Regions from separate parts of the Bradyrhizobium ganzhouense genome, predicted to be linked through region 1. Evidence: predicted binding sites of a transcription regulator. Region 1 holds the regulator's gene; each other region holds the start of a gene.

Region 1 (5,724 bases):
CGAAGAGATCGCCGGTGCGGCCCATGCCGGTCTGCACCTCGTCGAAGGCGAGCAGCAGGCCCTTCTCATCGCAGAGCTGGCGCAATGCCTTGAGGAAGCCGGGAGGCGCCGAACGCACGCCGCCCTCGCCCTGGATCGGCTCGATCAGGATGCCGGCGGTCTGCGGACCGATCGCTTTCTTCACGGCCTCGATGTCGCCATGCGGGATCTGGTCGAAACCGTCCATCGGCGGACCGAAACCTTCGAGATATTTTGCGGAGCCGGTCGCCGCCAGCGTCGCCAGCGTGCGGCCGTGGAAGGCGCCCTCGAAGGTGATGATGCGGTAGCGCTCCGGATGCCCCTTGGAGAAGTGATGATGGCGGACCAGCTTGATCACACCCTCCAGCGCCTCGGCGCCGGAATTACAGAAGAACACGAAGTCCGCAAAGCTCTCGTTGCAGAGGCGCGCGGCGAGCTTCTCGCCGTCCGGGCTCTGGAACAGGTTCGACATGTGCCAGAGTTTTGTGGCCTGCTCCTGCAGCGCCTTGACCAGCGCGGGATGGGCATGGCCGAGCGCATTGACCGCCACGCCCGAGGTGAAATCGAGATAGCGATCGCCATTGGTTGCGATGAGCCAGACGCCTTCGCCGCGCTCGAAGCCGATGTCGGCCCTGGCGAAAACGGGGAGCAAATGCGGCGCTGCGCTGTTGGTCATGATGGTCTCTTTGGATGTTTCGGACGGCCTGAACGTGCGTTGCGCAGCGCATCATTGGTCCGGAAAACGAAACGTGCCGCCTTTTAAGGGCGGCACGCGTCACCATCTTATGCCTGGCACCACGGGTGTCAATGCCGCCCGGAAAGCCTCGCGAAACTCTGATTCCGTAGTCTTGCGGTGCCAGATTTGCGGGTTTTTGGCCACGGAACATGTGGAAGCGAGTCGGCGGACTCTTGCGCGTGAGTCACGCCATATTGTAGCGTTTGGCTTGTCAGATACGACATCTCGTGCAGCGGTTCTGATCCCAAAAGTCCTCATGTACCGGCGTAAACGTTCGGGCGTCTCACTGCGCCCGGCGAGCCTTAAGGGATTCCGGCGGCACGGGTTTTTCGAGGCTTAGGCATTCGTTGTGCGAACCCAGGATGGCGGGCGCGCGGCGAAGGAAAGGTTACAATGACGGTTTTGACCTGGTCCGACGATCGCGTCGAGCAGTTAAAAAAGCTCTGGGAGGCCGGACTTTCGGCCAGCCAGATCGCCGCTGAGCTTGGGAATGTCACCCGCAACGCCGTGATCGGCAAGGTGCACAGGCTCGGCCTGTCGGGCCGCGCCAAGAGCCCGTCTTCGGCAGCTCCGCGGCCGCGCAAGGCGCGTCCCGCGCAGCACATGATGCGGGTGAGCAGGCCCATTGCACGCGGCAATACCGCGCTGGCGCAGGCCTTCGAGGTCGAGGTCGAGGCTGAACCGGTCACCTACGACAACGTGGTGCCGATGAGCCAGCGCCTGTCGCTGCTCGAACTGAACGAGGCGACCTGCCACTGGCCGGTTGGCGATCCCTCGAGCGCGGATTTCTTCTTCTGCGGCGGCAAGGCGCTCTCCGGCCTGCCCTATTGCGCCCAGCACTCGCGGGTGGCGTATCAGCCGGCAGCGGATCGCAGGCGGGCGCCGGCGAAGCCGCCGCGGTAAGCTCAGCTTCAAGCAACCTTGTCCCGGCACAAGGCCGGGACGGTAGGGGGAATAGAAAAGCGCGCCATTCGGCGCGCTTTTACTTTGCTTGCTGGCAAGAGCCTTAGGCCTGCTCGGCCTTCGCAAAGCGATCGTCGAGCGCATAGCCGGCGCCGCGGACGGTGCGGATCGGGTCCTGCTCGCGGCCGAGATTGAGCAGCTTGCGCAGGCGGCCGATATGCACGTCGACGGTGCGCTCGTCGATATAGATGTCGCGGCCCCAGACGCTGTCGAGCAGCTGCTCGCGCGAGAACACGCGGCCGGGATGCTCCAGGAAAAACTCGAGCAGCCGATATTCGGTCGGGCCGAGATCGATCGGCCGGCCCGAGCGCGCCACGCGGCGCTTCTCGCGGTCGAGCTCGATGTCGCCAAAAGCGAGCACCGTGGCGAGCCGTTCGGGGCTTGCGCGCCGCAGCAGGCCCTTCACGCGGGCCAGCAGCTCGGGCACCGAGAACGGCTTGACGATGTAATCGTCGGCGCCGGTCGCAAGACCCCTTACCCGCTCGCTCTCCTCGCCGCGCGCGGTGAGCATGATGATCGGCAGCTGCTTGGTGTCGGACCGCGCCCGCAGCCGGCGGCACAGCTCGATGCCGGATAGGCCCGGCAGCATCCAGTCGAGCACGATCAGATCGGGGATGTGCTCCTTGAGACGGGTGTCGGCATCGTCGCCGCGCATCACCGTCTCGACGTCATAGCCGTCGCCCTCGAGGTTGTAGCGAAGCAGCTCGGTCAGAGCTTCCTCGTCTTCAACCACCATAATGCGTGCGCCCATGGGGTCGTCGCTCCTTAAGGATTCAAGTATTGGGGACCGTCGTGGCGAAGGTCGTCATGTCGCCCTTCGGTCGCTTGTCGGTGATGGCCTGGCCTTCGATCATGTAGAACACGGTCTCGGCGATGTTGGTGGCGTGGTCGCCGATCCGCTCGATGTTCTTGGCGCAGAACATCAGATGGATGCAGAACGAGATGTTGCGCGGATCCTCCATCATGTAGGTGAGGAGCTCGCGGAACAGTGAGGTGCAGATGGCGTCGACTTCCTCATCGCCTTTCCATACCGCCATCGCCGCCGGCAGATCGTGCGCGGCATAGGCGTCCAGCACCGACTTGACCTGCTGCTGCACGAGGTCGGTCATGTGCTCGAGGCCGCGGAACAGTTTGAGCGGATGGAAATCCGTCTCCAGCGCCGCGACGCGCTTGCCCATGTTCTTGGCGAGGTCGCCGATCCTCTCGAGATCGGTGGCGACGCGCATAGCGCCAACGATCTCGCGCAGATCCACCGCCATCGGCTGGCGGCGAGCGATGGTGAGCACGGCGCGCTCCTCTATCTTCTTCTGGAGCGTATCGAGCTCGGCGTCGATGGTCACAACGCGCTGGCCGAGCGCGACGTCGCGGCGGATCAGCGCGTCGACGGAATCGACGATCATGCGCTCGGCGATGCCGCCCATCTCGGCGACCAGGCGCGTGAGCTCCTGGAGGTCGGTGTCGAAGGCCTTTGCGGTATGTTCAGAACCCATGTGCCGTCTCCTCAGCCGAACCGGCCGGTGATGTAATCCTGCGTGCGCCGGTCGGTCGGCGACGTGAAGATCTTGCTGGTGTCGTCGAACTCGATCAGCTCGCCGAGATACATGAAGGCGGTCTTGTCAGAAACGCGCGCTGCCTGCTGCATGTTATGGGTCACGATCGCGATCGTGTAGTTCTCGGACAGCTCCTGGATCAGCTCCTCGACCTTGGCGGTCGAGATCGGGTCGAGCGCCGAGCAGGGCTCGTCGAACAGGATCACCTCGGGCCGCACCGCGACGGTGCGGGCGATGCAGAGGCGCTGCTGCTGGCCACCGGAGAGCGACAGGCCGGAGGCATTGAGCTTGTCCTTGACCTCGTTCCACAGCGCGCCGCCGCGCAGCGCCTTCTCGACACGGTCGTCCATCTCGGACTTCGAGATCTTCTCATAGAGACGAATGCCGAAGGCGATGTTCTCGTAGATCGTCATCGGGAACGGCGTCGGCTTCTGGAACACCATGCCGACGCGGGCGCGCAGCAGATTGAGGTCGAGCTTGGGGTCGAGGATGTTGGTCTGGTCGAGCATCAGCTGACCGGTAGCGCGCTGGCCCGGATAGAGGTCGTACATCCGGTTGAAGATGCGCAGCAGGGTCGACTTGCCGCAGCCGGACGGGCCGATGAACGCCGTGACACGGTTGGTGCCGAGCGCCAGATTGATGTTCTTCAGCGCGTGGTGCTCGCCGTAATAGAAGTTGAGGTTGCGTACCGTCACCTTGGCGGGCGCTTCGGGCAGCACCGGCGACTGGGGCAGGCCGCCCGCTGCGCTCATCGATACGGAAAGATCACTCATTTTGCGGTCCTCTCGGCGCCAAGAATGCGCGCGCCAATATTCAGAGCAAGAACGGTCAGGGTGATGAGCAGCGCGCCGCTCCAGGCGAGCTGCTTCCAATAGGCGTAAGGACTCTGGACGAAGTTGTTGATGGTGACCGGCAGGTTCGCCATCGTCTTGGTCAGGCCGAGGCTGAAGAACTGGTTCGACAGCGCGGTGAAGAGCAGCGGCGCGGTCTCGCCGGCGACGCGGGCGGTCGCGAGCAGCACGCCGGTGATGAGGCCCGAGCGGGCGGCGCGATAAGCGATCCGCTTGATCACCAGCGAGCGCGGCAGGCCGAGGGCGGAAGCCGCCTCACGCAGTGCGTTCGGCACCAGCAGCAGCATGTCCTCGGTCGTGCGCAGCACCACCGGGATCACGATGACGGCAAGCGCGAGCGAGCCTGCGATCGCCGAAAAGCCGCGCATCGGCACCACCACCGCGCCGTAGATGAACAGGCCGATGATGATCGAGGGCGCCGACAGCAGGATGTCGTTGATGAAGCGGATCACCGAGGTCAGCTTGTCGTTGCGACCGTACTCGGCGAGATAGGTGCCGGCGAACAGGCCGAGCGGCGCGCCGATGCCAACGCCGATCACGGTCATGATGACCGAACCGATGATCGCGTTGCGCAGGCCGCCTTCAGTCGAGCCCGGAGGCGGAGTGTCCGCGACGAATATCTCAAGATTCAGGCCCGCCAACCCGTTGTAGAGCAGCGTGATCAGGATCAGAGCGAGCCAGGTCACGCCGAAGGCGGCGGCGGCCATGCAGAGCCCGCGGACGACGATGTCCTTGCGGCGGCGGCGTGAATAGATCGGGTTCATGGCGTCAGTTCCCCGCCTTCTTTTCCAGCCGCATCAGCATCAGCCGCGCCGCGGCGAGCACGAAGAACGTCAGCACGAACAGCAGCAGGCCGAGCAGGATCAGGCCGGACTGGTGCAGACCGTCGCTTTCGGCGAATTCGGATGCGATCGCGGCCGAAATCGTGGTGCCGGGGGCGAAGATCGACCCCGAGATGCGGAACGAGTTGCCGATGATGAAGGTCACCGCCATGGTCTCGCCGAGCGCGCGTCCGAGCGCCAGCATGACGCCGCCGATGACGCCGACGCGGGTGTAGGGGATCACCACGCTGCGGACGACCTCCCAGGTGGTGCAGCCGACGCCGTAGGCGGCTTCCTTCAGCACCGGCGGCACCGTCTTGAACACGTCGACCGAGATCGAGGTGATGAAGGGCAGCACCATGATCGCGAGGATCAGCGCGGCATTGAACAGGCTGAGATAGGACGGGGGACCTGCGAAGATCGCGCCCAGCACCGGAACGCCGTCAAAGATCTTGATCATGAAGGGCTGGAACGTGTTGGCCAGGAACGGACCCAGCACGAAGAAGCCCCACATGCCGTAGATGATCGAGGGAATACCGGCGAGCAGCTCGATCGCCATGCCGATCGGGCGGCGCAGCCATTGCGGGCAGAGCTCGGTCAGAAAGATGGCAATGCCCAGACCAACCGGAATGGCGATCAGCATCGCGATGAAAGAGGTGACGAGCGTGCCGTACATCGGTCCGAGCGCGCCGAGCACCGGCGGATCCGCCGACGGCGCCCAGCGCTGCGTCCACAGGAACGCGAAGCCGTATTCCTTCATCGCCGGGAAGGCGCCGACGATCAGC
Region 2 (5,724 bases), 4.0 Mb from region 1:
AGCAGCGAGCCGGCTTGTTTGGCGACCTGCATTGCCGCCTTGAAGGCCGTGTAGACCGCATTCGATTTCGGCGCGGTGGCGAGATAGACCACGGCCTGCGCGATCGCGAGCTCGCCCTCGGGATGGCCGAGGAAGTCAAAGGCGTCCTTGGCGGCATTGGCGATGACGAGCGCCTGCGGATCGGCAAGGCCGATGTCCTCGACCGCCATGCGCACGACACGACGCGCCAGGAACAGCGGATCTTCGCCGGCGTCCAGCATGCGCGCGAGGTAATACAGCGCTGCGTCCGGATCGGAGCCGCGCACCGACTTATGCAGCGCCGAGATCAGATTGTAATGGCCGTCGGCCGATTTGTCGTAGATCGGCGCGCGGCGTTGCAGGATGTCCTGCAACTGCGCGGCGTTGAAAATCTCGTCCGCCCGCGCCGAACGCCAGACCTCTTCGGCAAGTGTCAACGACGCACGGCCGTCACCATCGGCCATGCGCACCAGCACAGCGCGCGCCTCTTCATCGAGCGGTAGCTTGCGGCCCTCGACCTCCTCGGCATGCGCGAACAGTTTTTCGATCGCGGCGGCATCGAGCGAGCGAAACACCAGGACGCGCGCGCGGGACAGAAGCGCCGCGTTGAGCTCGAAGGACGGGTTTTCGGTGGTGGCGCCGACCATCACGACGGTGCCGTCTTCCATCACCGGCAGAAACGAATCCTGCTGGGCGCGGTTGAAGCGATGCACCTCGTCGACGAACAGCAGCGTGCCCTTGCCCATCTCGCGGCGGGCCCGCGCGGCGTCAAAGGCCTTCTTGAGATCGGCGACGCCGGAGAACACCGCGGAGATCTGCTCGAAATGCAGGTCGGTCGCATCCGCCAGCAGCCGCGCCACCGTGGTCTTGCCGGTGCCGGGCGGCCCCCAAAAGACCAGCGAACCGAGCGTGCGCGTCTCCAGCATGCGCGTCAGCGCGCCGTCGGGGCCGAGGATGTGATCCTGGCCGACGACCTCCGAGAGCGCGCGCGGCCGCAGCCGGTCCGGCAGCGGATGCGGGGCTTCGTGATCGAGCCCCGCCGCGGCAAAGAGAGTTGGCGTCTCCTGTGGTCGCTTCGGACTCATCCGCCCAGCGTGACGTTGATCTGCTGGCCGCCACGCACCAGCGTGATGCGCCACAGCCGCTGGCTTACGGCGGCCGCCTTCTCGAGGTCGCCGGTCTTGCCGATCTTCTGGTTGTTGACGGCCAGAATGATGTCGCCCTTCTGGAAGCCGACCTGAGCGGCCGCGCTGTCGCTGCCGAGATCGGTGATCACGACGCCTTCGGTATCGGCATCGAGATGCAGCTCATCGGCCACCGCAGGCGTGATGGTCGAGACCTTCGCGCCCTGGAACGGCGAGCGCGCGGTGAGGACGAGCTCGTTGCGGCCGGTATCCGGCGCGGTCTCGAGCGCGATCGCCAGCTTGAGCGGCTTGCCGCCGCGCTGCACGTCGATCTGCGCCGTGCCGCCGATCGGACGGGTGGCGAAGCGGTAGTCGAACGCGTTGGGATCGTCCACGGCCTGGCCGTCGATCCCCGTGATGAGGTCGGATGATTTCAACCCGGCCTTGGCCGCGGGACCGTTGGGAACGACGCTCGCGACCAGCGCGCCGGTCGGCGAGCGCAGACCGAGGCTCTCGGCGATCTCCGGCGTCACCGCCTGCAGCTTCGCGCCCAGCCATGGCCGCTTCACCGCCGTGCCGCCGCTCTTGGCGGAAGCGACGACGACGCGCACCATATTAGCCGGGATAGCAAAGCCGATGCCCTGCGAGCCGCCGGAGCGCGAGTAGATCGCGGTGTTGATGCCGGCGAGCCGGCCGTTCATGTCGACCAGCGCGCCGCCGGAATTGCCGGGATTGATCGCAGCATCGGTCTGGATGAAGAACTGGTAGTCGGTGATGCCGACCTGTGTGCGGGCGAGCGCCGAGATGATGCCGTGGGTCACGGTCTGGCCGACGCCGAAGGGGTTGCCGATCGCCATCACGACGTCGCCCACCATCAGCTCATCCGAATTGGTGAATTCGAGCGCCGGAAATTTCTCCTTGGTATCCTTCAGGCGCAGCACCGCGAGATCGCTGCGGGAGTCCTTCAGCACGATCTCGGCCTCGAACTCGCGCTTGTCCGACAGCGACACCTTCACCTGGTCGGCGCCCTCGATGACATGGACGTTGGTGACGACGAGCCCGGAAGAATCGACGATCACGCCCGAACCGAGCGACCGCTGCACCTGCTCCTGCTGCTGGCCGCCGCCGAAGAAACGGCGGAAGATCGGGTCGTCCAGCAGCGGATTGCGGTTCTGCACCACCTTGGCGGCATAGACGTTGACAACCGCCGGCTGCACCCGCTGCACGATCGGCGCGTAGGACAGCCGCAACTCGGCCGGTGACGACGGGACACGACGGTCCTGTGCCGCAGCCGGATTGAAGTGGGCCGAAAAGGCTATGCACAATGCCGTGACGATGGCGGTCCGATTCGCTCGAAACATTCCTACCTCTTGGAAAAGACGTCGGAATATAGGCGCCTTCGCCAGCCAATAGAAGGGCGCCGGGCGGCAATATTCGAGCCCCTATCGACCCCTTGCCGGTGTGTCCGACATGCCAGCTCCCCGTGCAAAATGACAATCTGGGAGGCGCCGCACATTGGCATGATGCGCGTCATCTTGCATGCTGCCCGTTGGCGGATTCGGCTGCGACGAATTTGCATCAGGTGGAACCGTTGCAGCCGCGGCGCGCCGTCGCGGGACAGTCATCAACCGTTTCTAGGCTCTCCCGTTACGACTTGGGGAAGTTGGTCTAACCGATGGAGTGGTGACGTGAGCAGGACAAGAATGACAGCCGCGGCGATTGGTCTCGCCGGTGTGCTGGCGGCCTCGCAGGCCCAGGCACAATCAGCAGGCAACAGCGATCAGGAGATCGCGCTCCTGAAACAGCAGCTGAAGATGCTGGAGCAGAAGCTGGACAAGCTCCAGAACCAAACCGCCGCGAACACGGCGGCCGCGGCAAAGACCAGGGCTGAAGCGAAGGCCGAAGCGCGCTCGGAGGCGAAGGCCGTGGTCGCCAATGCCAATGCGGCCATCCCGGTCAAGGGACCGGTCGCGCCATCCGGCGTCGTGGTGACGATGCCGAACAACCGGCCGACCATCTGCACCGCAGACGAGCAGAATTGCGTCGCCATCACGAGCCGCGTGCACTGGGACGTCGGCGGTTACAATTATCGTCCCAACACGGCAGCGACGTCGCCTCAGCAGCTCGACAGTGGTGAGAACGTCCGCCGTGCGCGTATCGGCGTCGTCGGCAAGTTCTTCGGCGACTGGAATTACGCCCTGATCTACGACTTCGGCGGCACGGCTGACGGGTTTGGCGGCACCGGCGCGGCCGGCGCCACCCCTGTCGGCTTCCTGCCGGGCGGCGGGACGTCGGGCATCGAGAATGCCTATCTCAGCTACACCGGTCTCAAGCCGTTCGGCGGCAAGATGGCGATCGAAGCCGGCGTCATGGACATCCCCTGGACGCTCGACGAAGCCACCAGCTCCAACGACATCATGTTCATGGAACGTGCGTCGGCCGGCATCATCGCGCAAAACATCGCAGCCAGTGACTTCCGCTCGGCCGTCGGCACCCGCTGGTGGAATGACCAGCTCTGGATGGGTGCCTATGTCACCGGACCGACCACAGGCCAGATCCACTCTGCGTCCAGCGTCTCTCCGCCCGGCACCAGCGAGCAATACGGCGCGGTCGTTCGCGTCGCCGGCAACCCGATCAGCGGCAACGGCTACTCGGTTCATATCGGTGCCGACGCGGAATGGCTGATCCAGCCGCCGCGCAATCTGGTGACGCAGGCGCAGACGCTCACGCTCAACGACCGGCCCGAGTTGCGGATCGATCCGACGACGCTGATCTCGACCGGCGCGATTGCCAACGTCTCCGGGGCGCAGGTCTACGGCGTCGAGGCGGCGGCGACCTATGGCTCGTTCATCGCGCAAGGCGAATATTACTGGTTCAACGTCGACCGCACTGCCAATACCGGCCTGCCGCCGCTCGGCGCGTCGAGCCTGAAATTCGATGGCGGCTACGCGCAGGTCGGCTACGTGCTGACCGGTGAGAGCCGTGCCTACAATGCGGCGAGCGCCTCGTATGGCGGCGTCAAGCCGGCCAATCCCTTCTCACTCGCCGGCGGCGGCTGGGGTGCCTGGGAAATCGCCGGACGCGTGAGCACGATGAACCTGAACGATCAGCTCGCAACTGCAGCTGGCATCGCGGGTGGACGCCAGACCATCTACACCGCCGCGCTGAACTGGTACGTCAACAACAATGTCCGCTTCATGCTCGACTATCTGCATGGCGACATCTCCAAGCAGGCGAGCGCCGTCTCCGCGGTGAATACGGGCTCGACGTTCAATGCGGTCGCGATGCGTACGCAGGTCGCGTTCTGATCTGACGTCCTGTCTGAAGAAAAGCGCCGGGAGCGGCACGGGCCGCTTCCGGCGCAATAGTATCCAAACGGGTACTATATCCCCGAATTTGCAGTACTTGCCAAATAGGAGCCGGGGCGACAGTTAGAGCGGCACGCGAATACGCCATCTGATGGAGACAAGCCATGAAGGCCGTCGGCTACAAAAAATCGCTTCCGATCGAAGATCAGGACGCGCTGATCGATTTCGAGACCACCAAGCCCGAGCCCAAGGGACGCGACATCCGTGTCGCGGTGAAGGCGATCTCGGCCAACCCGGTCGATTACAAGGTGCGCAAGCGCGCCGCCCCGCCCGAAGGCGAGACCAAGATTTTGGGCTATGACGCGGCCGGCGTGGTCGATGCGGTCGGCCCCGAGGTCACGCTGTTCAAGCCAGGCGACGAAGTATTCTACGCGGGCTCCATCCTGCGCCCGGGCACCAACTCCGAATTCCACCTGGTCGACGAGCGCATCGTCGGCAACAAGCCGAAGTCGCTGTCGTTCGCGCAGGCCGCCGCCCTTCCCCTCACCTCCATCACCGCCTGGGAATTGCTGTTCGATCGCCTCGGCGCGGTCCCCGGCAAGAGCGTCGATCCGCGCACGCTTCTCATCACCGGCGGCGCCGGCGGCGTCGGCTCGATCCTGATCCAGCTCGCGCGCCGCCTCACCGGCCTCACCGTGGTTGCGACCGCAACGCGGCCGGAATCACAAAAATGGTGCCTCGATCTCGGCGCGCATGCCGTGATCGATCACGGCAAGCCGATGAAGGAGCAGATCGAGAAACTGAAGCTGCCGCCGGTCGCGCTCGTGGCGAGCCTCACCTTCACCGACCAGCACTACAAGAACATTGCCGAATTCATGGCGCCGCAGGGCCGGTTCGGCCTGATCGACGATCCCGCGGAGTTTACGGTTGCCGCATTCAAGGGCAAGGCGATCTCCGTGCACTGGGAATCGATGTTCACGCGCTCCTCGTTCCAGACGCCCGACATGATCGCGCAGCATCATCTGCTCGACGACGTCGCCGACCTCATCGACAAGGGCGTGCTGCGCACCACGCTCGACCAGACCTTTGGCACGATCAACGCAGCCAACCTCAAGCGCGCGCACGCGCTGCTCGAGAGCGGCAAGTCGCGCGGCAAGATCGTGCTGGAGGGGTGGTAGGCTGAGATCTCGTAGGGTGGGCGAAGGCGCATTTGCGCTGCGCCCACCTTACGATTTCGTGGTGGTCAGCCCAGGATCCGCGACAACGCCGACAAC
Region 3 (5,724 bases), 1.4 Mb from region 1:
TCACGGTGCCGTCGGTCGACTTCACCATGCCCTTGTTGAGCATGCGGGTCAGGTTGGAATCGTCGTCGGCGTTCCACCAGTTGGCGGCAACGTCGACGGTGCCCTGGGCCAGCGCCAGCACGGCATTCTCGTGGCTGCCGGTGAAGACGACCTTGGAGAAGTAGGCGTCGGGATCGATGCCCATCGCGTTCAGCTTGAAGCGGGGCATGTTGTTGCCGGAGGTCGAGTTCGGATCGACCAGCCCGAGATTCTTGCCCTTGAGGTCTTCGATCTTCTGGTACGGCGACTTCGCCAGCACGTAGAACACCGAGTAATAGCCCTTCGATCCGTCGGCATTGACGTCGATCACGAAGGCGTCGGTCTTGACGCCGGTCAAGCGGGCGCGGGCGAACGAGGCCGGGCCGTAGTAGCCGATATGGATGTTGCCGGCGCGCTGACCTTCGATGACCGCGGCGTAGTCGTTGGCGACGCGGAGCGTCACCTTGATGCCAAGCTCCTTCGACAGGTAGTTGACGAAAGGACCGTAGCGCTCGGTGACGCCCGAGCCGTTCTCGGCCGGGATCACGGCGAAGGTGATCTCCGGATATTTCGTCTTCCAGTCTTCGGCGGAAGCGGATCCGGCAAAGGTGAGCGCGGCGGCGCCGGCGAGAACTAATCTGCGAGTGATCATGATACCCTCTTCATCGGTTGGGTTCGGTTGACGCAAAAACTGGCCAAAGACTGGCAATGACAGATGCGGCGCGGATCAAGCCGCCGCGGCCGTACCGAGTGCCGGAACACCCTCGGGTGCCGGAGCAGGCGTACCGCCCATGACGTCGGCGGCTTCGAGATCGTAGAGCTCACGCGCGACGAGGTCGGTCAGTGCGGACGGCGCGCCGTCGAACACCACGCGGCCCTGCGCCATGCCGATCAGGCGATCACAATAGCTGCGCGCCAGATCGAGCGAATGCAGATTGCAGAGCACGGTGATGCCAAAATGCTTGTTGATGCGCAGAAGCGCATCCATGACGATTTTAGTGTTGCGCGGATCGAGCGAGGCGATCGGCTCGTCGGCGAGGATGATGTCGGGCTGCTGCACCAGCGCCCGGGCGATCGCGACGCGCTGCTGCTGGCCGCCGGAGAGCTGGTCGGCGCGCTGGGCGGCGAGCGAAGCGATGTCGAACTGTTCCAGCGCCGACATCGCCAGCGCCTTGTCCTGCTCGGGCCAGGTCTGCGACAGCGAGCGCCAGGCCGGCATCTTTGCAAGGCGTCCCATCAGCACGTTGGTCAGCACGTCGAGCCGGCCGACCAGGTTGAACTGCTGGAAGATCATCGCCGATCGCGCCCGCCACTGCCGCAGCTCCTTGCCGCGCAGCGCGGTGACGTCGAGGCCGTCGAACAGGATGCGGCCCTGCGTCGGCGTCGCAAGACGATTGATCATGCGCAGCATGGTCGACTTGCCGGCACCGGAGCGCCCGATCACACCGACGAAGCCGCCGGGGGAGATTTGAAACGAAGCGTCGTCCACCGCGGCTTTTGCGCCGAAGCGGCACGTCAGACCTTCAACCACCAGCATGCAGGGCTCCAGAGTAGCTGGGACCCACCGCTAACGCCGGCGTTTGACACTTGTGTGACACACGCGGTGCAGTGCGGCGATGCAACACACCTCGTCCCCTGTCGTCGCAGCGTCATGATATCGTCATCTGACCGCTCGAAGAGGTACGCCCGCCCTCGAACGATCGGATCAAACATGGCTGCCAAGGTGCTTTCGGTCGAACCGACCATCGATCCCTCGGCGAAGCTGCACGAAGTGGCGCTCGGCGCCTATACCGAGGTCGGCGCGCGTACGATTCTCCATGACGTGAGGATGGGTGATTACTCCTACGTCGTGAACGACGCGCAGATCACCTACACGACCATCGGAAAGTTCTGCTCGATCGCGGCGATGACGCGGATCAATCCCGGCAACCATCCGATGCACCGCGCGACGCAGGCGCATTTCACCTATCGCTCCAGCGCCTACTTCCCCGGCGAGAGTGACGACACCGATTTCTTCGACTGGCGGCGCCAACATCACGTCCATATCGGCCATGACGTCTGGATCGGCCATGGCGCGGTCGTGCTGCCGGGCCGCAATATCGGCACCGGCGCGGTGATTGCGGCCGGCGCCATCGTCACCAAGGACGTGCCGGCCTACACCATCGTCGCCGGCAATCCGGCGCGCATCGTGCGGCGCCGGTTCTCGGAAGAGGTTGCCGGACGGCTTGCCAGGCTGGCATGGTGGGACTGGGATCACGACAAATTGCGTGAAGCACTGCCCAATTTCCGCAAGCTCGCGATTGAAGATTTCCTGACGACATACGAAGCAGGGGCAAATTCCTTCTCCAGCAAACGAAGCGCGGTCGCGTGACAGACATTTTCATCGAGGGTGGCCGGGCCCTGATCGGCTCCGAGTTCGCCGAAACCTCCCTTGCAGTATCGGGAACCGACATCGCGCAGATCGACGCATCTCGCGGCCGCGCGCGGCTGGCGATCGATGCGCGCAACCTGCTGGTGCTGCCCGGCATCGTCGATCTGCACGGCGATGCCTTCGAGCGGCAGATGATGCCGCGCGCCGGCGTCGATTTCCCGATCGACGTCGCGCTGGCCGACACCGATCGCCAGGTCATCAGCAACGGCATCACCACGGTGTTCCACGCCACGACCTGGTCGTGGGAGCCAGGCCTGCGCAGCGGCGACAATGCAAGGCGTCTGCTCGAGGCGATCGAGCGGCAGCGTCCGCAATTCGCCGCCGACACCCGCTTCCACCTGCGACACGAGACCTACAATCTTGATGCCGAGGCGGAGATCGGCCAGTGGCTCGCCGAGGGCCGCGTCGACCTGATCGCCTTCAACGACCACATGGACGGGGTCGTTGCCGACATCTCCAATCCGCGGAAGCGTAACCGCATGGTGGAACGCACCGGCCTGTCGAGCGAGGAGTTCGACAGGCTCGTCGCACACATCGTGTCGCGCGCCGCCGACGTTCCGGCTTCGATCACCCGGCTTGCTGCAGCGGCTCGCGCGGCCGCGGTGCGGATGCTCTCGCATGACGATGCGACCCCGGCGATGCGCCGGGACTTTCGCAGCCTTGGCGTGACGCTCGCCGAATTTCCGGTCAACGAGGAGACGGCGCGCGAAGCCGCAGATCATGGCGACGCCATCGTCTACGGCGCGCCGAACGTCCTGCGCGGCGGCAGCCACACCGGCTGGACCAAGGCCTCCGACATGATCGCGAAGGGGCTCTGCTCGGTGCTGGCATCCGACTATTACTATCCGGCGCCGCTGCTCGCGGCCTTCCGCCTTGCCGCAGACGGCGTGCTGCCGCTTAACGAGGCCTGGAAGCTGATCTCTTCGGCACCGGCGCAAGCCACAGGCCTGACCGATCGCGGCATGCTCGCCGCTAGCCGTCGCGCCGACATCCTGCTGGTCGACGACAGCGCGCCGCAGCGTCCGCGACTGGTCGCGGTGATCGCTGCCGGCAAGCTCGTGCATCTCACCGATGCGACGCGGCTGCTCGTCGCTGCGGCGACACCGCGCAAGACTGTCGTCGCGGCATAAATTGGTTATGCTCAGGCGATGACAGGCTTTCCCCGCTACGCGATCTATTTTGCCGCCGGCGCCGACAACGCGCTGTCGCGCTTCGGCGCGGAGTTGCTCGGCTATGATGCCTATGCGGGCGACGAGGTTTCGTTTCCGCAAGGCGCTCTGCATATCGCGCCGGACTGGCGCGACATCACCGCCGATCCCCGCAAATACGGCTTTCACGGCACGCTGAAGGCGCCGATGGCGCTGGTATCAGGCAAGACCGAGGCCCAGCTCGTGACGGCTTGCGCGACATTCGCCGCGAAGGCGCGGCCGATGCCGGTGATCCGGCCGGTGGTCGATACCATCAGCGGCTTCATTGCCGTCATTCCGGCTGAGCCGGTCGACGCGCTCGGGCAGTTGGCGGCCGACTGCGTCCGCGATTTCGATTCCTTCCGTCCAGCTCTGACCGCGGAAGAGCGCGCGCGGCGAAGGCCCGAAAAGCTCGGCGAGCGGCAGCGCGAGTATCTCGACCGCTGGGGCTATCCTTACGTGATGCAAGAATTCCGCTTCCACATGACGCTAACGGGGCGGCTGGATACGGAGCGACGTGGGCCGATTCTGGAGATGCTGCGCGAGCGGTTTGCGACGCTGAAGCTCAATGCGTTGGCGATCGATCGTATCGCGCTGTTTAAGCAGGATGATGCCAAGGCGAGATTCCGCATCATCGGCGAGTGGACGCTAGCGAGATAGCTTCGACAAACTCCGTCATTGCGAGCGGAGCGAAGCAATCCAGAGTCTTTCCGCGGAGGCAGTCTGGATTGCTTCGCTTCGCTCGCAATGACGACGGTTGAGTGTGTGACCCTACTTCCCCCAGCGCAACGCCAGCGCGTCACGCTCCTTGGCCAATTCTAGTAATCCCGCGCGCGTCGCCGGATGCAGGGGCTGGAGCGGATGCCGCACCGCATCCGACTTGATCACACCGCCGGCCTGCATCATCGCCTTGCAGGCGATCAGGCCGCATTGGCGGTTCTCGTAGTTGATCAGCGGCAGCCAGCGTTCATAGGCAGCCTTCGCCTCCTCGCGCTTGCCGGCAAAATAGGGATCGATGATCTGGCGAATACCGTCAGGATAGCCGCCGCCCGTCATCGCACCGGTGGCGCCGGCATCGAGATCGGCCATCAGGGTGATCGCCTCTTCACCATCCCAGGGGCCTTCGATGTCCTTGCCGCCGGCCTCGATCAGGCTGCGGAGCTTTGAGGCCGCGCCTGCGACCTCGATCTTGAAATAGCGAATGTTGGCGAAGTCGCGCGCCAGCCGCGCCAGCAGCTCGACCGACAGCGGCGTGCCCGCCACCGGCGCATCCTGGATCATGATCGGGATGTTGATCCCGCCCGACAGCACCTTGAAGAACTCGACGATGCCCTTCTCGGGCACGCGGAAGGTCGCACCGTGATAGGGCGGCATCACCATCACCATGGCGGCGCCGGCGGCCTCGGCCTGCTGGCTCCGCGCCGCACACACGGCCGAGCTGAAATGCGTGGTGGTGACGATCACGGGCACGCGGCCCGCGACATGCTCCAGCACCGCATGCATGACGGTCTCGCGCTCGGCGTCGGTCAGCACGAACTGCTCGGAGAAATTGGCAAGGATGCAGATGCCGTGCGAGCCGGCATCGATCATGAAATCGATGCAGCGGCGCTGGCCCTCGAGATCGAGCTCGCCGCGCTCGTCGAAGATGGTAGGTGCGACCGGGAACACGCCGCGATAGGGGCGTTGGGCGTTGTGGGGGGTGACCGGCATCGAAATTATCTCCCTGTATTCCCGTCGTTAGTTTTGATGCGCGCGCGCAGCTGTTGGAGCATGGTACCGCTACCATTTACAGCGCTCACGCACACACGGCAATGCCGATCCACTTGTCGTTGGAATTAGGAATGAAAGCTTAAGCGGTCTTCACCGCGCCAAGGAAGCCCTCGACCGCGACGCGGAGACGGTCGGCATCGGCCGACATCTTGGTCACGGACTGGGACAGCACCGTGCCGGCGTTGCCGGTCTCCTGGTTGAGCTTGGCGACGCTGCCGATGGTATCGGTGACCTCGCGGGTGCCCTGGGCGGCATGCTGGAAGTTGCGCGAGATTTCGGTGGTGGCCGCACGCTGCTGTTCGACGGCGGCGGCAATCG
Region 4 (5,724 bases), 2.1 Mb from region 1:
GTGCCGAGCTCGCGGAAGTGGCGCTTGACCGCTTCCCAGGCGCCGCGCGCCGTGATCCCCATCTTCTTGTGGTCGTAGCCCTGGCTGCCGCCGGAGGCGAAGGCGTCGCCGAGCCAATGGTTCTTCTCGGCCGAAATCGCATTGGCGATGTCGGAGAAGGTGGCGGTGCCCTTGTCGGCGGCGACGACGAGGTAGGGGTCGTCGCCGTCATGCCGGACGGTCGAATCGGGCGGCACGACGATGTCGCCGTCGAGATTGTCGGTGAGTTCGAGCAGCGAGCGAACGAAGATGCGATAGGCTTCGGTGCCTTCCGCGAGCCAGGCGTCGCGATTAGAAGGCGGCGGCAGGCGCTTGGGCACGAAGCCGCCCTTGGCGCCGACCGGCACGATCACGGCGTTCTTGACCTGCTGCGCTTTCACCAGGCCAAGGATCTCGGTGCGGAAATCCTGAGGCCGGTCGGACCAGCGCAAGCCACCGCGCGCAACCTTGCCGAAGCGCAGGTGAATGCCTTCGACACGAGGCGAATAGACGAAGATCTCGTAGAGTGGTCGTGGAGCCGGCAGGTCCTCGATCTTGCGTGCGTCGAACTTGAAGGAGATCACCGGACGCGGATGCCCATCCTCGCCGATCTGCCACAGATTGGTGCGAATCGTGGCCTGCACCAGGTTGGTGAAACGGCGCAGGATGCGGTCTTCGTCGAGCGAGGCAACGGATTTGAGCTGCTCTTCGACCTCGGCAAGCAGGGCCGTCTCGCGTGCCGAGCGCGCGCCATCCGTGGAGGCGAGGCGTGGATCGAGGCGCGTCTGGAACAGCGCGACGAGACTGGCCGTGATCGCAGCGTTCTTGCGCAAGGTCTCCCACATATAATCCTGGGTGAAGGGAGCGCGGATCTGGTGCAAATAGCGGGACAGCGCCCGGATGGTCGAGACTTCCCGCCAGCCCAGGGCCGTGCGCAGGATCAGGGCGTTGTACCCGTCGGATTCGGCGCGATCGGCGACCACCGCCATGATCGAGGCTTCCAGGCGATGGCTGAAATCCCGGCTGATCTCGATCGGCTGGCCGTCGCTGGTCTCGATCGTCATGTCGTGCAGCCAGACCGGCTCGGGCCTGTGACCGGGCACGATCTGATAAGTGCGTTCGTTGACCACGCGCAGGCCGTGATTTTCGATCACCGGTACGCGATAGGATAGCGACAACGGTGCGGCGTCCGAGAACACCTTCAGGCCGAAGCGCCTGGGATCGTCCTCCTCCAGGCGATGAACCGAAATCGTCACCGGGCGGGCCGGCGTGAGCTTCTCGATGGTCGCGATATCGGCGATCGCCTGTTCCGCCGTGAATACCTCGGTATAGCCGCCGCTAAAGGCCTGGGCATAGCGATTGGCGAGCATGCGCGCCCGCATGCCATCGGTGGAGTCAGTGAGCGCGGCCTTCAGCTTGTCAGCCCAGGTCGCGGCAATGGCGCTGATCCCGGCTTCGAGCGTGGCGCGCTCGACGACGGGAGTTTTGCCTTCATAGCGCCCGACGATGTAGTGGACGCGCGCCAGCGCCCCTTCAGGGAATGAAACGTAGGAGGCCGACAGCGTCCCCTTGTAGACCTGCGACAGGAAGGCACCGACGCGCGTGCGGACGTCGGTGTCGTATTTGTCGCGCGGGATGAAGGTGAGGATGGAGACGAAGCGGTCGAACTTGTCCACCCGCGCCAGCGCCCGGACGCGTGGGCGCTCGTAGAGGATCAGGACCTCCATGACGAAATTGTAGAGCGTGTCGACGTCGATCTGGAACAGTTCGTCGCGCGGATATTCTTCGAGAATATGCATGAACGCCTTGCCGGAATGGCCGTTCGGGTCGAAGCCGGCACGTTGCAGCACCCGCGAAACCTTGTGGCGGACATAAGGGATCTGTCGCGCCGAACGGGTATAGGCGCCCGAGGTGAACAGGCCGACGACGCGCAATTCGCCCTCCAGCCGGCCGTCGGGCGTGTAGAGCTTGATGCCGACATAATCCATGCGAATGCGACGATGAACGCGGCTGGAGACGTTGGCCTTGATGACGATGAGCAAAGTAGGTTCGTGCATGAACTCGCGGATTTCCGACGTCATCACCACCATGTCGTTGCCGCGGCGCAGGACTTTCGCATCGGGATCGCGGAGGATGCCGAGGCCTTCGCCGCTCGTGATGTCGTCCGACGCATCGCTGTCGGGCGAGAAGCGATATTCGCGTACCCCCAGGAAGGTGAAATTGTCCGCGCACAGCCATTGCAGGAACTGGTTGGCTTCCGCGACCTCGTCGATCGGCAGCGGCGGCGGGTTGGACGAGAACGTCTTGATCGCTTGCTCGACCCGGTCGCGCATGGCGCGCCAGTCGGTGACGCAGGCGCGGACGTCGTTCAACGTCCTCGTGAGGCCGTCGATCAGCCTCTGGCGATCGGCATCGGCGTCCAGGCGGGTGATGTGGAGGTGAATCAGGCTCTCGCGCGCACCTTGCGCCCCTTCCGGTAACGCTTCACCGTGGAAGCGCAGGAGCTTGCCTTGATCATCGCGCTCCACCGCGAGGATGGGGTGAGCGACGAGGGTGACTTCGATGCCCTGCTCGGTGAGCTCCGCCATCGTGGAATCGAACAGGAAGGGCATATTGTCGTTGAGAATCTCGAGCACGGAAATTTCGCGCCCGTCCGGCATCATCGGATTGACGACGCGGATATCGGCGCTGCCGGCCGTGCGCTGTTGCACGTGCTCCCAGGCCTGCTCCGCCAGGAAGGCCAGCGACGCGGCGTCGTGATTGGCGAGATCCTCGACATTGGTGTAGCCGAACAGGAGCTCGGCAAATGTCCGGGGAGCCCTGCCTGGCTGCACGCTTCCCGCTGCATCCCGGATCAGGGTTGAACGGGCTTTGTCGTCACGCCAAGCCATAGTGTCCTCCCTTTGCCGCGCCGTCCGATCGCAGTCGCGATCGTCGCTTTCGCACCGCGCGGTGGATGCATGACAAGTGCATGGCTCAAGCTCCGCCCAATGCCTGATCGAGCGGCGAGCCCTGGCTGTATTTCAGTGATGCGCCGAAATACTCCTGACGGTCTCGGTCAGCATATCACCGGACGCGGAACGGCTGACGTCACCCAGACTGATGATGCCGACCATCCGCTTGCTCTTGTTGATCACCGGCAGCCTGCGGATCTGCAGCTTCTCCATATGATGCATCGCTTTTGCGAGATCATCGTCCTCCCGGCAGCAATGGATACCGTCAGTCATCACATCGCGCGCCGTCGCGCGGCCGGCATCGAAGCTGTGGCTCGCGAGCCCTTTGCAGACGATATCGCGGTCGGTCACCATCCCGACCAGTTTGTCATCCTCGCCAACTGGAATGCAGCCGATGTCATGCGCCCGCATCAATTTGGCAAGCTCGGTGAGTGGGGTGTCGGGGCTGACCCAGTCGACACCCTTGTGCATCACGTCTTTGACTTTCATGGCGGAGCCTCCGTTCCTGGGTTTCAGGTGCATTGATGCAATGCAGCAGCGCCCCCCATTTTCTGAACTGTACTACCGATCGGGTGCGAGGTCGCAGGAGAAAGCATCATTCCCTGGCGATCCGACCAGACACACGCCGACTCTGTCGCCGCAACCCTCCTGAACAATTTAACAGCGGCTTCGCGGCCAAGGTTCCCGCCCAGGATCGCAAAGGCAAGTGGTGCGCAAAATCCTCAGTCGTGCGCGCTAAAGCGCCCGTGTGGTGCGTTGGCCGTCAGGCGCGCAAACTGCGCGTGACCCATATGAAGCAGCGTCTCGTGATCGCCGGCTTCCATATAGATGTCCGGCTGTGCCTCGATGCTGTCGTCGACGATGATATCCAGCCCGTAGCATTTGCCAACGGCAGGAACTGCACCGTGTGCACAGTCGCTGAACAGCCGATTGATCTCGGTTTCATTGGCCATGAGGACATTGTCGCCGAGACTTGTCCTCAGGTCCGACAGGCGGAGGTGATGCGATGCGGGCAAGATAGCCAGCATGAATTCGCCGTCGCGCCGCAACACGACGCCCTTGGCGAGGCGATCGCCCGAGATATGGCATGCCTCAGCCGTGCGAGTGGATGTCATGCTGAGTTCGTGCGGGACCACCTCGTATTGGATGTTCTCGGCGGCTAGGTACTTCTGGAGCGTGGGAGCAATGGCCATGACGTGACCTCCGGCGCAAAATGCAAACCGTCCACCGTGAGGTCTTCCCCGCAGACTCTCGCCGTAGGATGGGCGGCTGCCTGACTATAGACCCAACATAGGTCTTCCATCCGCAATTATATACGGGTTCGCAATTTTTTTCAGGGTGGCGCGCCCGACCGCGAAATCGAGCGACGGGCGTCTCTCATTTCCGCTATAATGAAACCATGACGATCGGGATCACCGGACCCGGACGCAAGGTACCAAGGCAAAGTGCCTTGGTCGGGCTCACCGTTGCGGCCGTCGTCATCGGGACCTGCCTCATCCTGCTCGCGCTGGCGAGCGACTTCCTGGTCGACTGGCTGTGGTTCTCCTCGATCGGTTATCTACAGGTTTTTTGGACAACAATCGGCGCCGAAGCCGTCATCTTTCTTGCAGTCTGGACGGCAACCACCGCCATCCTTTGGTTGAACGGATGGCTCGCACTGCACTTTGCCCGACGGCGGTCGATGCAGCCTGTCGCCGCTCCGCCGTGGAGCGCCGCGGGCAACGCGCCGCCGGATCTGCTTGCGTTTGTGCGCGATCGACCGCCGTGGCCCCGGTTGGTCGCAGGCGGTGCAGCTTTGCTCGCTCTTCTTGTTGCGGCGGCCGAAGCCGGCAACTGGAGCGTCTTCCTGCGATTTGTCTATCAGGTGCCCTACGGCGCAGACGATCCGCTGTACAACAAGGACATCGGCTTCTACCTCTTCTCACTGCCCGCCTATATCCTCATCAAGAACTGGATGATGCTCGCGCTCGTTCTGAACGGGCTTTTCGCCGCGGCGATCTACTGGGTGCACGGCGACATCGAATACGACGCTTACGGCCGATCGATTTCGCCGACAGCGATCGCTCATGGTTCCGCTCTGCTTGGTTTTCTCTTCGCGGTCAAAGCCTGGTCCTACGTTCTGGACCGCTATCTCCTGCTCTACGGCGACAATAGCGTCGTCGTCGGCGCAAGTTACACCGACGTGCATGTGGGGCTGCCGGCGTTGTGGCTGATGATCGGACTTTCGATCATCGCGGCGCTTGCCGCCTGGGCGAACGTCCGGGTTTGCACCTACCGGCTTCCGGCCGTGGCGATCGTGCTCGTCGGCGTCGGCACGTTCGTGCTGTCCAGCGTCGTCCCTGGGCTATTCCGGCAGTTCTTCGTCAAACCAAGCGAGCTGGAGCTGGAGAAGCCCTACATCGAACACAACATCGCGCTTACCCGGCAGGCATACAATCTCGATCAGATCGCAGCCAAGCCGTTTACCGCTGAGCAGAAGCTGACCCCCGAGGCGCTCGAAGCCAACAAGGCGACAATTGAAAATATCAGGCTGTGGGACTGGCTGCCGCTGTCGGATACCTACGCGCAATTGCAGGAAATCCGCACCTACTACAAATTCCATGACCTCGACGTCGATCGTTACTGGCTCGATGGCTCCTACCAGAGCGTGATGCTCTCGGCCCGCGAACTGCGGTCCTCCCTGCTGCCGCCGAATGCCCAGACCTGGGTCAACCGCCACGTGCTGTTCACCCACGGCAATGGCGCGGTGATG

The links. The regulator PhoB, encoded in region 1, activates phosphate uptake and scavenging genes when phosphate is short. The targets are predictions, from matches to a motif close to TGTCATNNANCTGTCAT.
Region 2: ACLFLU_RS26375 (OprO/OprP family phosphate-selective porin) is a predicted target of PhoB. The motif match lies at 2,751-2,767, and genes of this name have one in related genera.
Region 3: phnC (phosphonate ABC transporter ATP-binding protein) is a predicted target of PhoB. The motif match lies at 1,599-1,615, and genes of this name have one in related genera.
Region 4: ACLFLU_RS35655 (NAD-glutamate dehydrogenase) is a predicted target of PhoB. The motif match lies at 2,979-2,995, and genes of this name have one in related genera.

What each region holds. Positions count from the first base shown of each region.
Region 1 covers NZ_CP181318.1:820,597-826,320, reverse strand. The annotation lists gene ACLFLU_RS03805 (aspartate aminotransferase family protein) at 1-694, opposite strand, end outside; gene ACLFLU_RS03800 (GcrA family cell cycle regulator) at 1,148-1,657, shown strand; gene phoB (phosphate regulon transcriptional regulator PhoB) at 1,761-2,468, opposite strand; gene phoU (phosphate signaling complex protein PhoU) at 2,491-3,207, opposite strand; gene pstB (phosphate ABC transporter ATP-binding protein PstB) at 3,219-4,040, opposite strand; gene pstA (phosphate ABC transporter permease PstA) at 4,037-4,882, opposite strand; gene pstC (phosphate ABC transporter permease subunit PstC) at 4,887-5,724, opposite strand, start outside.
Region 2 covers NZ_CP181318.1:5,727,271-5,732,994, forward strand. The annotation lists gene ACLFLU_RS26365 (replication-associated recombination protein A) at 1-1,103, opposite strand, end outside; gene ACLFLU_RS26370 (DegQ family serine endoprotease) at 1,100-2,503, opposite strand; gene ACLFLU_RS26375 (OprO/OprP family phosphate-selective porin) at 2,831-4,450, shown strand; gene ACLFLU_RS26380 (zinc-binding alcohol dehydrogenase family protein) at 4,615-5,628, shown strand; gene hisC (histidinol-phosphate transaminase) at 5,694-5,724, opposite strand, start outside.
Region 3 covers NZ_CP181318.1:8,366,677-8,372,400, forward strand. The annotation lists gene phnD (phosphonate ABC transporter substrate-binding protein) at 1-670, opposite strand, end outside; gene phnC (phosphonate ABC transporter ATP-binding protein) at 746-1,555, opposite strand; gene ACLFLU_RS38945 (chloramphenicol acetyltransferase) at 1,730-2,389, shown strand; gene ACLFLU_RS38950 (alpha-D-ribose 1-methylphosphonate 5-triphosphate diphosphatase) at 2,386-3,579, shown strand; gene ACLFLU_RS38955 (DUF1045 domain-containing protein) at 3,598-4,296, shown strand; gene ACLFLU_RS38960 (dihydrodipicolinate synthase family protein) at 4,408-5,346, opposite strand; gene ACLFLU_RS38965 (methyl-accepting chemotaxis protein) at 5,486-5,724, opposite strand, start outside.
Region 4 covers NZ_CP181318.1:7,667,794-7,673,517, reverse strand. The annotation lists gene ACLFLU_RS35655 (NAD-glutamate dehydrogenase) at 1-2,909, opposite strand, end outside; gene ACLFLU_RS35650 (CBS domain-containing protein) at 3,042-3,461, opposite strand; gene ACLFLU_RS35645 (aminoacyl-tRNA deacylase) at 3,695-4,165, opposite strand; gene ACLFLU_RS35640 (UPF0182 family protein) at 4,372-5,724, shown strand, end outside.